2 regions of the Nocardioides sp. Z13_37 genome follow, and region 2 is predicted to be linked to the other one. Evidence: riboswitches for the same ligand, from Rfam matches in the RefSeq annotation. Region 2 holds a riboswitch; the other holds the start of a gene.
The links. Region 2 has a riboswitch for cyclic di-AMP ahead of AC4H2S_RS06910 (C40 family peptidase). Riboswitches for the same ligand answer to the same signal wherever they lie in the genome.
Positions count from the first base shown of each region.

Region 1 (6,656 bases), 400 kb from region 2:
GGTCTCGAGGTCGACCACGCAGAACGTCAGGTCGCGCAGCGGCCGCCCCAGCTCGTCGAAGCTGCGCTGGGCCTCCCAACGGGACCGCTCCCGGGTCGGGCGGTGGGCGGTGGTGCTCATGTGGCACGACGCTAGACGTGGGATCCGACATCGGCGGTGATGGCGCGCGGACTACGCTGACCGCGCCCGACAGACCCGGCCCGACCCGGGCCCGACCCACGAGGAGCCACCCGTGCCCGAGCAGACCGCCGACCTCCGCGTACCCGGCGACGGCGAGCGGTGGCGCTGTGCCGGCTGCGGCAACCTCACCCGCTTCGACGTGACGCGCACCCGTCGCACGACGGAGTACTGGCACTTCGACCTCGCCGGCGAGCACCAGGTGGAGGAGGAGACCGTGCGCTCCGAGGCGGTCGAGACGGTGTCGTGCCGCTGGTGCGGTCGCAGCGACGCGATCGAGGTCGTCGACCGTGCCTCCGCCGACACCGCCGGCGACCCCGCCGCCGGGTGACGAGCCCGCCGTGACCGGCCCCGCAGCACTGCCCGAGCGGCTGCGCCTGCGTGTGGTCGCGATGGTCTCGGCCGTCCTCCCCTCCGTCACGCCGGTGCCGCCGGCGCTGCGCAAGGTCGCCGGGTTCGCACCCGCCCGCCGTGCCCGGCTCGGTGCCGCCGCGATCTGGTCGGCGCTGGACGACGACGCGTTCCGCGAGCACGCGGCCGTCCAGGTGGCGGCGTTGCCGGCCGACCCCGACGACCCGGTCGACGTCGCCGCTCGAGCCTGGCTGGCCCGGGACGAGGGGTGGGAGGCCGTCGTCGCCGAGGTGGCGGACTCGCTGGGTCGCGACGGGGCCCGTGACGAGCAGGTCCAGGCCGAGCACGCTCGCCTGGCCGCGCAGGTGGTCGCGCTCCAGGCGGAGCTGGGCGCGGTGCGGGCCGAGCACCGCGAGGAGCTCGCCCGCGCCAAGGCCGAGCACAAGGTGCTGCGCCAGCGCCTCGGCGAGGCCCGGGGCGTGCTGCGTGCCGCCGAGGAGGCCCGCGACGCGGCCTACGCCGCCCGCGACGAGGCGCTCGCGGCGGCCGAGGGAGCGACCCGCACCGCCGAGGCCGACGTCCGACGACTGCGCGCGCAGCTCGACGAGGCGGAGTCGGGTCTGGCGGCCAGCCGCCGCGACGCCCGCTCCGGCCGCGACGCCGCGACCGTGCGGGCCCGCCTGCTCCTCGACGCGGTCGTGGACGCCGCCACGGGTCTGCGCCGCGAGCTGGCGCTCCCGGCCGTCACGGGCAGTCCCGGCGACGCGGTCGAGTCGGCGCTCGCGGGCGTCGTCGGCGCGCCGGTGTCGAGCGCGCCTGCGTCGCCTGCGCTCCTCGAGCAGACGCTCGGGCTGCCCCGCGCCCGGCTGGTGATCGACGGCTACAACGTGACCAAGGAGAGGTGGCCGACCGCGAGCCTCGAGGCCCAGCGCAGCCGGCTGGTCGCCGCGCTGGGTGCGCTCGTCGCGCGGACCGGGGCGGAGACGACAGTGGTGTTCGACGCCGCGGAGTCCACGGTGCGCACGGCCATGCCGGCCCCGCGCGGGGTCAGGGTCGTGTTCAGCCCGCAGGGGGTCATCGCCGACGACGTCATCCGCCAGCTCGTCGCGGCCGAGCCGCGCGGCCGCGTGGTCGTGGTGGTGACCGACGACCGCGCGGTGGGCCGCGACGTCGCCCGCGACGGCGCCCGCACGATGCCGGTCGCGGCCCTGCTCGGCCTTCTCGGCTCCTAGCCCGACACGCCGGCGCGCGCCGCTCCCCGAGGCGTTGTCGGTGGCCCCTGTCACCGTTCGGGGCATGACGACACGGATCGATTGCGACACCTGCGTGGTGCGCGGGCTGCACTGCCACGACTGCGTGGTGACAGTGCTCCTCGGGCCGCCGCCCGAGCTGACCATCGACGACGACGAGATGGCCGCGCTCGACGTGCTGGCCTCGGGAGGGCTGGTGCCGCCGCTGCGGCTGGTGGAGCCCGTGGCCGGCCCGGTCATCGAGTCGGCGTGAGGCTCGCCAGGACACGCTCGTCCTCAATCGGCGGCGAAGATTGGCGGCGGCCCCATGAGCGGCCTATGGTGTGGGCTGACGTCCGTGGCAGTGGGTCACCCGGCCCGCGCGGGCGTCGCGCCGAGTCGTGGACCACACCCCCGCATCACCCGTGGTCCGCGAGCCGGGGAACCACACTTCCCCCTGGGGTGAATCCCCTGCGAGGCGTGCCGCGCGAGCGGCACGAGGAGCAGGGGTAGGCCAGTCGTGCCGAACCCGTCAGCTCACCTGGTAGGCGTACGACACCCCGAGGAGTTCCCCCGCTCGTGGCTCACACCCGCAAGCGAGTTGGTGCGACCGTCATCGGTCTCTCCGCGATCGCTGCCATCGCCTTCGTGCCCGCGACCCCCGCGCAGGCCGACCCCGACATCGACGACGTCAAGGTCCGTGTCGACCGTCTCTACCACGAGGCCGAGGCCGCCCAGGAGCGCCTGCACGACGCCCGCCTCGACCTGGCCGACCTCCGTCGCGACCTGCGCGGGCTCAAGGCCGACCAGGAGCGCCAGGACGAGCGTCTCGGCGCCGTCCGCGACCAGGTCTCCGACGCCGTCGTGCGACAGCTCGAGGGCGAGGGCATCTCGACCATGGGCCAGATCGTCGTCTCCGAGGACCCGGGAGCCTTCCTCGACTCGCTCTCGACGATGTCGTCCTTCAACGACCTCCAGTCCTCGCTGCTGTCCGACTACGACACCGAGCTCCAGGCCCTCGAGATCCGTCGTGAGGCCACCAGTGACCGCACCGACGAGATCGCCGAGCTCACCGAGCAGCTGAGCGCCGAGAAGGACACCGTCGACGACAAGCTCGCCGAGGCCAAGGAGCTGCTCGCCGACCTCGAGGCCGAGGAGCGCGAGCGGATGCTCGCCTCGCGCAGCACCACGGTGCGCACGCCGAGCTCGGTGCCCGCCTCGGGCCGTGCCGCCGCCGCCGTGCAGTACGCCATGGCCCAGGTCGGCGACGCCTACGTCTACGGCGCCATGGGCGAGAACGCGTTCGACTGCAGCGGCCTGACCATGCGTGCGTGGGCGCAGGCCGGCGTGTCGCTCCCGCACTCTTCCAGCGCGCAGTTCGGCTCCGGTCCGCGGATCGCCGCGAGCGACCTGCAGCCCGGCGACCTGGTCTTCTACTACAGCCCGATCAGCCACGTCGGCATGTACATCGGCAACGGGATGATCGTCCACGCCGCCAACCCGGGCACCGGGGTCGTCGTCTCCGGCCTCCACTCGATGCCCTACGTCGGCGCGGTCCGTCCTGGCTGACACGCACTCCGCGAAGGCCGGTCGTCCACTCCTGTGGGCGGCCGGCCTTTCGCTGTGCCTGGTCGTCGCGGTCGTCCTCGTGCGCGACGTGGGCCACGAGGTGGCCCCGCCGGAGTCGGTGGAGGGGCTGGTGGAGGGGCCACGGGCGAGCCCGGCCGGCGCCGCCGCCGCCCTGGCGGCCTTCGTCGACGGCGTGGAGCAGCGCGACGTCGCCGCCCTCAGGCGGCTGGCGCCCCCCGGCGCACCCGCGGCCGAGGCCCTGATGTCCGCCGTCGCGACCAATGCGCGGTCGCTCGACCTCACCGCGGTCACCGCTCGCTACGTCGACCAGCGGGGCGCGGTGGCCGCGGACGGGTCGTGGACGGGGGTGGCCGAGCTGACGTGGCGGCTCCGCGGCTACGACGAGGCACCCGCGCGCAGCGAGGTGGTCGTGCGGTTCGTGCCCGACGGCGATCGGCTCGCCATCGCGGGGTTCGGTGGGCAGGCGGGAGCGGGCGCCCGGCTGCCCCTCTGGCTGCGAGCGGAGCTGTCGGTGGCGCGCGCGCCCGGCGTGCTCGTGATGTCGGAGGGGTCCCGTGGCGAGGCGGAGGTCGTGCGGGAGCGGGTGGAGCGCGGCATCGAGGTCGTGCGCCGGGTGCTGCCCGGGTGGACCGCGCCCGTGGTGGTGGAGGTCCCCGCCTCCGGCGCGGGCCTCGAGGCGGCGCTGGGCGTCGGGTCGGGCACCTACGCCGGGATAGCCGCCGTCACTGCGGCGGCGGGTGACGGGGCGGACGAGCGGGGGCCGGTGCACGTGTTCGTCAACCCCGACGTGACCGACGGTCTGCGCCCCGCCGGCGCCCAGGTGGTGATGAGCCACGAGCTCGTCCACGTCGCCACGCAGGCGGTGCGCAGGCCGGTCGAGCCGTGGCTGCTCGAGGGGTTCGCCGACTACGTCGCCCTGCGCGACACGCAGCTGCCCGACGCGGTCGCCCTCGGCCGCGCGATCGAGGCGGTCCGGCGCGACGGGGTGCCGCGATCGCTGCCGGCGGCCGCGGACTTCGACACGCGGGGGAGTGATCTCCAGGCTCGCTACGAGGAGGCGTGGCTGGCGTGCCGGATCGTCGCGGAGCGGCTGGGGGAGCAGGGCCTGGTCGACCTCTACGACGCGGCCGCTGGAGGGCGGTCGCCGGCCACGGCCCTGCGGCGCGCCGGCCTCACGGCCGACGGGCTCGCCGCCGGGTGGCGTCACCGGCTCCAGGCCCTGGTCGACGCGGCCAGGAAGCACTGAAAGGCGACCGGGCGGTCGCCTTCAGGACGTGCAGTGAGTGCCCGGCGAGCGGGGAGGCCCGTCACCGCCCAGCTCAGGGACCGTCGAAGGTTTCGGCGGGGATCAGGAAGAGGTCGCTGACCGTCAGCCCGAACGCCATGACGGCGATGATGATGGCGACGGCGATGCAGCCGACCATGAGGCCGTACTCGACGGCTGTTGCGCCGCGTTCGTCGCGCGCCGCGTGCAGCTTCTCCATGAGAGTCCTTCCTGTGAGGTCTGAAGAGGCAGAAGGGTCCGCCACCGTGTGTGCGGCGGCGGACCCTTCAGAGCCACTGGGTCACGGCTTGGGGGTGCTGTTGTCCTTGATCTCGCTGCCGACGTTGGTGAAGAGGCCGGCGAGGTTGTCGCCCAGGGCGGCGACGACGGTGATGATGGCGACGGCGATCAGCGCGACCATCAGGCCGTACTCGACGGCGGTGGCGCCCTTCTCCTCGTCACGACGAGCGTTGAGCATGATGGTGAGGAACTGGATCATGGTGATAACCCCTTGAAGTGTGGATGATGAGTCCGGATGTCCGAGCCCCGGTGGACCCGTCATGAAGAATCCTCGTCGTTTCCCGCACCCGGCGAATCGGGTGATCGGCCGCACGTGAGTAGTCCCTTGTGACTAGTCGCCCATGTCTCGTCGGACCACCGGCTCGCCCCTGTCGGAGCGCGGTCAGAACCTCGTGGGCGAGTGACGGTCCAGGAGCCCCATCCGCATCGCGGTGACCAGGGCCTGCGCCCGGTTGGCGGCGCCGAGCTTCTGGTAGATGTGCGTGATGTGCGTCTTCGCCGTCGACTCGCTGAGGTACATCCGGCCGGCGATCTCACCCGTGCCCAGGCCCTCGGCCAGCAGGACCAGCACCTCCTCCTCGCGCCCGGACAGCCGCGGCGTGGACGGACCCGCGGCCCGTCTCATCATCGCCGCGCTCAGCCCGGCGCACAGGAAGGTCCGTGGCGCCACGGCGGCGTGCTTGGCCGCGCTGACCACGTCGGAGGCCTTGCTGTCCTTCCCGACGAACGCGGAGGCGCCGGCCTCCATGGCAGCGAAGATCTGGTCGTCACCGGCGTGCATCGTCAGCACGACGAGGCCCGTGGACTCGCTCGTCCTCCGGACTGCCCGCACGACGTCGAGACCATGGCCGTCGGGCATCTGGAGGTCCGTCACCACGACGTCGGGTCGGAGGTCGGCCCACGCCGCGACCCCGTCGGCGACGCTCCCGGCCTGGCCGACGACGCTCATGTCGTCGTCACGCTCGAACGCCCGGGCGAGGCCCTGACGGATCAGCTCGTGGTCGTCAACGAGCAACACGGTGATGCCCATGCACGGTTCCTCCTTCGTGAGGTGCGGTCTCGTGCGACCGCAGGGTGACGAGCGTTCCGCCGCCTGGGCGTGGGGCCACGTCCAGAGCTGCGCCGACCCTCTCGGCACGCTCGCGCATGCCCTGAAGGCCCCAGTGGCGCTCACGGGGTCCGGCGTTGCCGACTCCGTCGTCGGCGACTTCGAGGCGGAGGCGGGTGCCGTCGGTGTCGAAGGTCACCCAGAGGTTGTCGGCCCGTGCGTGCCTGCGCACGTTGCACATGGCCTCCTGGGCGACACGCAACACCTCGGTGGCGTGTCGTGGGGACAGCGGGGGGCCGGACTCGGAGAGGGACAGGTGCACCCGCAGCCCGGTCGCGTGGCCCACCTCCCGCGCGTAGTCGGACAGCGATGCCGCCAGCCGGCCGTCGGCGACCTCGTGGCGCAGGTCGAAGATCGACAACCGGATCTCGGACACGAGGCGGGTGATCTCGGTGCGCAGCGCGGTGACGAGCTCCCGGGTCTCCGGATGGTCGCTGACCGCCTCGATCTCGTCGACGAGGAACCCGAGCCCGACGATCTCCTGGGCGACGCCGTCGTGCATCTCGCGGGCGATCCGGTTGCGCTCCTCCGACGTGGCGAACGCACGCACGTCGTCGAACAGCACGGCGGTGTCGAGGCGCACGGCGAACTCGTCGGCCACCTCGAGGGCGCGCTCGTCGAGCTCGTGCGTCCACCG
Region 1 covers NZ_JBZGDV010000002.1:795,607-802,262, forward strand. The annotation lists gene AC4H2S_RS08805 (DEDD exonuclease domain-containing protein) at 1-120, opposite strand, end outside; gene AC4H2S_RS08810 (hypothetical protein) at 233-508, shown strand; gene AC4H2S_RS08815 (NYN domain-containing protein) at 519-1,760, shown strand; gene AC4H2S_RS08820 (hypothetical protein) at 1,825-2,031, shown strand; cyclic di-AMP (ydaO/yuaA leader) riboswitch at 2,172-2,306, shown strand; gene AC4H2S_RS08825 (C40 family peptidase) at 2,337-3,326, shown strand; gene AC4H2S_RS08830 (hypothetical protein) at 3,406-4,593, shown strand; gene AC4H2S_RS08835 (Flp family type IVb pilin) at 4,667-4,831, opposite strand; gene AC4H2S_RS08840 (Flp family type IVb pilin) at 4,913-5,110, opposite strand; gene AC4H2S_RS08845 (response regulator) at 5,294-5,941, opposite strand; gene AC4H2S_RS08850 (histidine kinase) at 5,916-6,656, opposite strand, start outside.
Region 1: linked by a shared signal. The riboswitch ahead of AC4H2S_RS08825 (C40 family peptidase) and the one ahead of AC4H2S_RS06910 (C40 family peptidase) in region 2 are both predicted to bind cyclic di-AMP.

Region 2 (6,656 bases):
CGACGAGGCCGGCGGTCATCACCCGGGCAGCGCCGAAGCGTCGGACCAGCGACGGCGTCAGCAGCGGCGCGGCCACCAGGTCCAGGCCCATGATCGCGAAGGTGAGACCCGCCTCGAGCGGGCTCCAGCCCCGCAGGTCCTGGAGGTAGAGGGTGACGGCGAACTGGAAGCCGAAGAAGGCGCCCATGAAGAGCAGGCCGGCGAGGCTCGCGTGCAGGAGGAGGCCCTCGCGCAGCATCCCCAGGCGGAGCAGTGGCGAGGAGTGGCGGGACTCGATCGCGACGAAGCCCCCGAGGAGCACCACCGCCGCGCCGACGACGAGGACCGCGGCGCCGAGCGCGCCGCCCTCGCCGACGGTGATCACCGCATAGACGACAGCCACCATCCCGGCGGTCGCGGTGACGGCCCCCGCCACGTCGAAGCCTCCGGGTGGGCCGTCGTGCTCGTCGGGACGGATCAGCCTCGCGCCGGCGACCAGCAGGACCAGGGCGAGGACGGCCGGGCCGAAGAAGACCAGCCGCCAGCTCGCCGACGCCAGCACGCCGCCCGCGACCGTGCCGAGCACGAAACCCGCCGCCCCGACCGAGCCGTAGACGACCAGCGCCCGGTCGCGCAGCGGCCCCTCGGGGAAGGTGGTGACGACGATGCCGAACCCGGCGGGTGTCAGGAACCCGGCGGACACACCGGTCGCGAACCGGGCCAGGACCAGCACCCAGTCCGCCGTCGCCAGGCCACCGATCGCCGAGAAGGCGACGAAGACGCCCAGCGCGAGCAGGAACACGCGGCGCCGGCCGGCGAGGTCGGCGGTCCGTCCGCCGAGCAGCATGAACCCGGCGTAGCCGAGCACGTAGGCGCTGATCACCCAGTGCGCCGCGCCGGCGCCCAGCCCGACGTCGGCCGCGATCACCGGTACCGCAACGTTCAGCATGGCGATGTCGATGCCCTCGAGGAACAGTGCCCCGCAGACGACCATCAGCAGGCCCCAGGCCCGGCGCGTGCTCGCTCGGTCTTCCCCCGTCTCCATGCACCGCTCGGTCACGATGCCTCCAGTTCCGATTCGTCTCTGGGTTACCACTTGTAACCACGTCTCATCGTGGGGACGATGGAGTGATGACGGAAGTAGGCACTTCGAAGTCACCTGGTTCCCGCGAGGTGACCACGGTGAACGAGGCCCCCGAGTGCGGCTGCCCCGACGCCTTCCAGTGGGACGTGCGCGAGGGATGCGAGGTGCGGCAGATCCTCGACCGGATCGCCGACAAGTGGTCGCTGCTCGTGATCGCGCTGCTGGAGCGGCGCACGATGCGCTTCAACGAGCTGCGCCGGGAGATCGACGGGATCAGCCAGCGCATGCTGACGGTCACGCTGCGCCACCTCGAGCGCGACGGGCTCGTCGGGCGCACCGTGCACCCTGAGGTGCCGCCCCGCGTCGAGTACCGGCTGACCGCGCTGGGGTGCACGCTGCTCGAGATCATCCAGTCCCTGGTGCACTGGACCGAGCTGCACCAGCACCAGATCGCCCACGCCCGTGCGGAGTTCGACGAGCGCACCGCACGCGGGGGGCGGTCCGCCTAGGCGCGGTGCGGCAGGAGCCCTAGGAGGCGACCGGCTCCTCGTCGAGGTCGCGGGCCGCGGCGCGGGACCACGGCCGCTCGCGGCGCCTCAGCGAATGGCCCGTCACCCACGCGGCGAGCACCAGCGCGAGCGTCCCGACGGCGATCCCGCCGATCACGTCGATGAAGAAGTGCCACCCGAGGTAGACCGTGGACAGGCAGGTGAGCCCGGCGAAGACCCAGCCGGCCACCCGCACCGGGCGCGGGAGCCGCAGCAGCTCCATCACCAGGCACGTGGTCACGGTGATGGCCACGTGCAGGGACGCGAAGGCCGCCACCGTCTGCACCGCGCGCGTGTCCCACGCCCCGGCCAGCACGGCGACGCGGTCGCTGAGCAGCAGCTCCTGCACGTCGGTGTTGAACGTGCGGGGCAGGTCGGTGAACTGCTGGGGCCGCGAGTAGATGGGCCCGAGCGAGGGGACCAGGTAGTAGACGGCCGCGCCGAGCATCCAGTTGAACGACACCGCCGTGACGTAGAGCGCGCCGGTGGCCGAGCGCCGGGTCCAGACCAGCGCGATCGCCAGCGCCGCCGGCACCAGCCCGATCCACAGCACGTAGACGCCCGAGAGCACCCACGCCGCCCAGCCGGTGCCCAGCAGGTCGTGCAGCACGCCGGCGGGGTCGTGGCCCAGCCAGAGCAGCCGGTCGAGGCGCGCGAGCTCGGTGTCCCAGAGGCGGTCGTTGACGAAGGGGAGGTAGCCCTTGAGGTTGCGGAACGCGACGTAGGAGACGTACCAGGCCGCGAGGCCGCTCAGGGTGAACCACACCTGGTCGCGGGTCCAGCGGTCGCGGAGCACGGTGCCCAGGGCCGCCCGCGCGCCGGGGCGCGGTGTGGCACGCGCGCGGGCCACCCACCGCGGCACCACGTCGAGCACGACGGCGAGGAGGACGATGAGCGGCAGCCGCACCCACGTCGGGACCGAGACGCCGTCGGGGTCGCGCACCGGCAGGTCGTGTGCGGCCGCGACCGCCCATGTGGCGACTGCCATCGCGGCCGCGACGCCCATCGCGCCGCGGAAGTCGCCCCGTGCCATGCCCGCACGTTAGGGCACCGCGCGACCCGCGCGCGAGTGACATGCACCAGCTCCACACGGTGGGTGAGGGCCGCACCGAGCCACGCACTACCCTCACGCACACAGCAACCGAGTCCTGAGGAGTCACGAGATGGGTCGATTCGACCGCCGCGTAGCCGTCATCACCGGAGCAGCCCGAGGCATCGGGTTCGGCATCGCGCAGCGCCTGGCGAGCGAGGGCGCCTCCGTCGCGATCCTCGACCTCGACGAGGCCGCCGCCCAGGAGGCCGCGGGCCGCCTCGACCTCGCCGAGGGTGCGCGCGCCGTCGGCATCGCCTGCGACGTGGTCGACTCGGCCGCCGCCGAGGCCGCTGTGCAGCGTGTCGTCGACGAGCTCGGCGGCATCCACGTGCTGGTCAACAACGCGGGTGTCACCCGCGACAACCTGCTCTTCAAGATGACCGAGGACGACTGGGACCTGGTGATGAACGTCCACCTCAAGGGCGTCTTCAACATGACCAAGGCCGCGCAGTCCCGCTTCGTGGAGCAGAAGTACGGCAAGATCCTCAACCTCTCCAGCGTCTCCGCGCTGGGCAACCGCGGCCAGGCCAACTACTCCGCCGCCAAGATGGGCATCCAGGGCCTCACCCGCACGCTCGGCATCGAGCTCGGCCCCTTCGGCATCACCGCCAACGCCATCGCGCCGGGATTCATCGTCACCGAGATGACCGACGCCACCGCCCGCCGGCTCAAGATGGAGCCCGAGGAGCTGCAGCGGCTCAACGCCGAGGCCACCCCGGTGCGGCGCGTGGGCCAGCCCGAGGACATCGCGGCGGCCGCCGCGTTCCTCTGCAGCGACGAGGCGTCGTTCATCACCGGTCAGACGCTGTACGTCGACGGGGGCCGCAAGCTGGGCTGAGCCCCTCCTCCGCGTGAGATCGGCCACGGTCCCTGCCTCAGGGGCCGTGGCCGGTTTGGATCTGCCGGGGTCGTCCTGTCACGTTGGAGGAGGTCGCAAGACCCAACCGTCCCGGAGTACGCCGAGTCCTGCCCGGCCGGGACGACCCCCGACAGCACCAGGGCAGGAGTGGGGGACCCACAGGTTCCAGCGCCGGTCGTCGACCGGCTCGGGGCGAAGCCACCGGACTCCTCGGAGGACGGGGCGGGGCACTTTCCAGCCCTAGCCCGACAGCTCACCTCACAGGCGTGGAAAGGAACAACCATGCCTACGACCACTCGTATGGCGCGAGCCTGTGCGCTCGCCCTCGCCGGGCTCGGCCTCGCCGGATCGACGCTGAGCGCCCTGCCCGCCAGCGCCGCCCCGGCCGGCGGCCAGTCCGACCGCACCACCAGCACGCGCACCACCAGCGACGACGCCACCGACCGGAGCTCCAAGGACCGGAGCTCCAAGGACCGGGGCGCCAAGCGGACCAGCCCGCGCAAGCACGCGCGGAAGTCGGCGCGCACCAGCGCCAGGCGCAGCGTCGACCGCCGGGTGCTGGCCGCCCGCAACATCGCGATGCGCCAGCGCGGCGACGCCTACGCGTACGGCGCCGCCGGACCGGACCGCTTCGACTGCTCCGGGCTGATCCGCTACAGCTACAGCCGCGCCGGCTTCGCCGTGCCGCGCACCTCGCGTGCGCAGGCGGGCCACGCCCGTCGCGTGGCGAAGAGCAACATGCGCTCCGGCGACCTGATGTTCTTCTACGGCGGCAGCGGGGTCTACCACGCCGCGATCTTCCTGCGCTGGGCCGGCGGGAAGGCCCTGATGCTGCACGCCCCGGGCACCGGCCAGCGGGTCCGCGTCGCCACGGCATGGACCCCGAGCTGGTTCGGCGGCACCCTGCGGCGCGCCTGAGCGGCGTCACCACCCGGGCGACAGGCTCGGATTGGTAGGCAGTTCCTGCTGATCTACCCTGTGGCGCGCCTTCCCCGATCGGGGAGGGCGCGCCCCCAGACTTTCCAGAGATGCCCCCGACGGGCCCCACCGGCCCGGCACCCCCGTTCGATCGGAGTCACCGTGCGTCACCGTCGTCCCACCTCGTCCGTCCGAGCGGTCGTCGCCACGCTCGCAGCGAGCGTGCTGCTCCTCACCGCGTGCAGCGGCGGCGACGACGAGCCGGCGAGCGGGTCCGCCTCGGCCGACCCGAGCCCGTCCGAGACGACCGAGGCCCCGCCGGAGCCGAGCTTCTGGCCCCTCACCGGCCTGGAGCGCAAGGGCGACGCCCCCAAGCACCCCGTCCTCGTCACCAAGGTCGACAACACCTCCTCGAGCGCCCCGCAGGTCGGGCTCGGCTCGGCCGACCTGGTCGTCGAGGAGCTCGTCGAGGGCGGCTACACCCGCCTGGCGGCGTTCTACTACTCCAAGGTGCCCGGCTCCATCGGGCCGGTGCGCTCCATGCGCGCGAGCGACATCGGGATCGTGCCCGAGGGCGCCACCGTGGTGACCAGTGGTGCCGCGGCCGTCACCATCAAGCGCATCAACGGCGCCGGGATCCCGTGGATCACCGAGGGCGACGCGGGGGTCTACCGCGACACCTCCCGCTCGGCCCCCTACAACCTCTTCGCCCGGCTGGGCGAGATCGCCAAGCGCGTCAAGGCCGAGGAGGAGCCGCCGCCCTACCTGCCGTGGGGCGAGGAGGCCGACCTGCCGAAGGGCGCGAAGGCCAGCACGCTCACCGCTGACTTCGGCGCCCACTCGACGAGCTGGCAGTTCCAGCGCGGGCGCTACGTCAACACCGACTCCTACGCCGCCGATGGCGACCAGTTCCCGGCCGACTCCGTGCTCGTGCTGCGGGTGCGGGTCGGCGACGCCGGCTACCGCGACCCCGCGGGCTACCCGGTGCCCGAGACCAAGCTCGAGGGCAAGGGCGCCGCGCTGCTCTTCCACGGCGGCCGCGTGGTGAAGGGCACCTGGCGCAAGGACGGCCTCAACGGCGCGATCGAGCTCTCCACCAAGCGTGGCGAGCTCACGGTGCCCGCCGGTCGTGTGTGGATCGAGCTGGTGCCGGCCGTCAACGGCGAGGTCACCTTCGCCAAGTAGCGCCGGGCTCGATCTCCGCGACCCCGCCGGCGGTGTCCTCCAGCAGGCGCCGCAGGCCGGTGACGACGGCGCCGATCGCCGCCTCCGCGCGGACCGCCGCGGCCGTCGGGTCCTCGCTCGTGGCCACCGCGCCGCCGGCGGCCGACACCGCGCCGAAGACGACCCGGGCGAACGTGTCGAGCATGGCGTCGTCGGGGGACCGGTCGCGGTCCGACAGCGCCGAGCGGACGAGGTGGGCGACGACGGCGTAGGTCGGCCGCTCGTGCTCGCGGTGGCGTGCGGCGCCGAGCACCGACGGGCCGTCGGAGACGACGATCTGGCGGTAGTCGGGCTCCTGCACGACCCGGAGGAACGCACGAAGACCCGCCTGCCCCTGCTCCCACGGGTCGGCGTGCTGCGAGGTGGCGTGGACGATCGCCGCGCTCGCGCGGGACTGCACGAGCTCGAGCGCGGCCTCGAAGACGGCCTGCTTGCCGCTGAAGTGGTGGTAGAGCGCGCCCTTGGTGAGCTGGGCGGCCTCGGCGATCGCCTCCAGCGAGGCGGCCGGGTAGCCGTGGAGGGTGAACAGGTCCCGCGCCGCGTCGACCAGCGCCTGCCTGGTGGCGTCGGAGGAGCGCGGCCGGCGGGTCTCCATGGCTCGCAGCCTAGGTGACCGGAGCCCTGCGCGGGGGCGTTGCCGGGATGCCCTCGGGCGGGGCGAGCGGTCCTTCGGGAGCCCTTCCGCGGGATGATGTGCGCCCGGGTGGGACCAGTCCATAGTGGACGCCATGCAGCTCGCATCGGGAATGCTCCTGGTCGCCACGCCGGCGCTGCAGGACCCCAACTTCGCCGACACGGTGGTGCTCCTCCTCGACGTGACGGAGGAGGGCGCCCTCGGCGTGGTGCTCAACCGGCCGTCCCAGGTGCCCGTCGCCGACGTCCTCGAACCGTGGCGCGACGTCGTGGCCGAGCCCGAGGTGCTGTTCCGCGGTGGGCCGGTCGGCACCGACG
Region 2 covers NZ_JBZGDV010000002.1:394,447-401,102, forward strand. The annotation lists gene AC4H2S_RS06890 (MFS transporter) at 1-1,024, opposite strand, end outside; gene AC4H2S_RS06895 (winged helix-turn-helix transcriptional regulator) at 1,162-1,572, shown strand; gene AC4H2S_RS06900 (phosphatase PAP2 family protein) at 1,592-2,644, opposite strand; gene AC4H2S_RS06905 (SDR family NAD(P)-dependent oxidoreductase) at 2,775-3,542, shown strand; cyclic di-AMP (ydaO/yuaA leader) riboswitch at 3,652-3,845, shown strand; gene AC4H2S_RS06910 (C40 family peptidase) at 3,864-4,481, shown strand; gene AC4H2S_RS06915 (DUF3048 domain-containing protein) at 4,704-5,666, shown strand; gene AC4H2S_RS06920 (TetR/AcrR family transcriptional regulator) at 5,650-6,300, opposite strand; gene AC4H2S_RS06925 (YqgE/AlgH family protein) at 6,434-6,656, shown strand, end outside.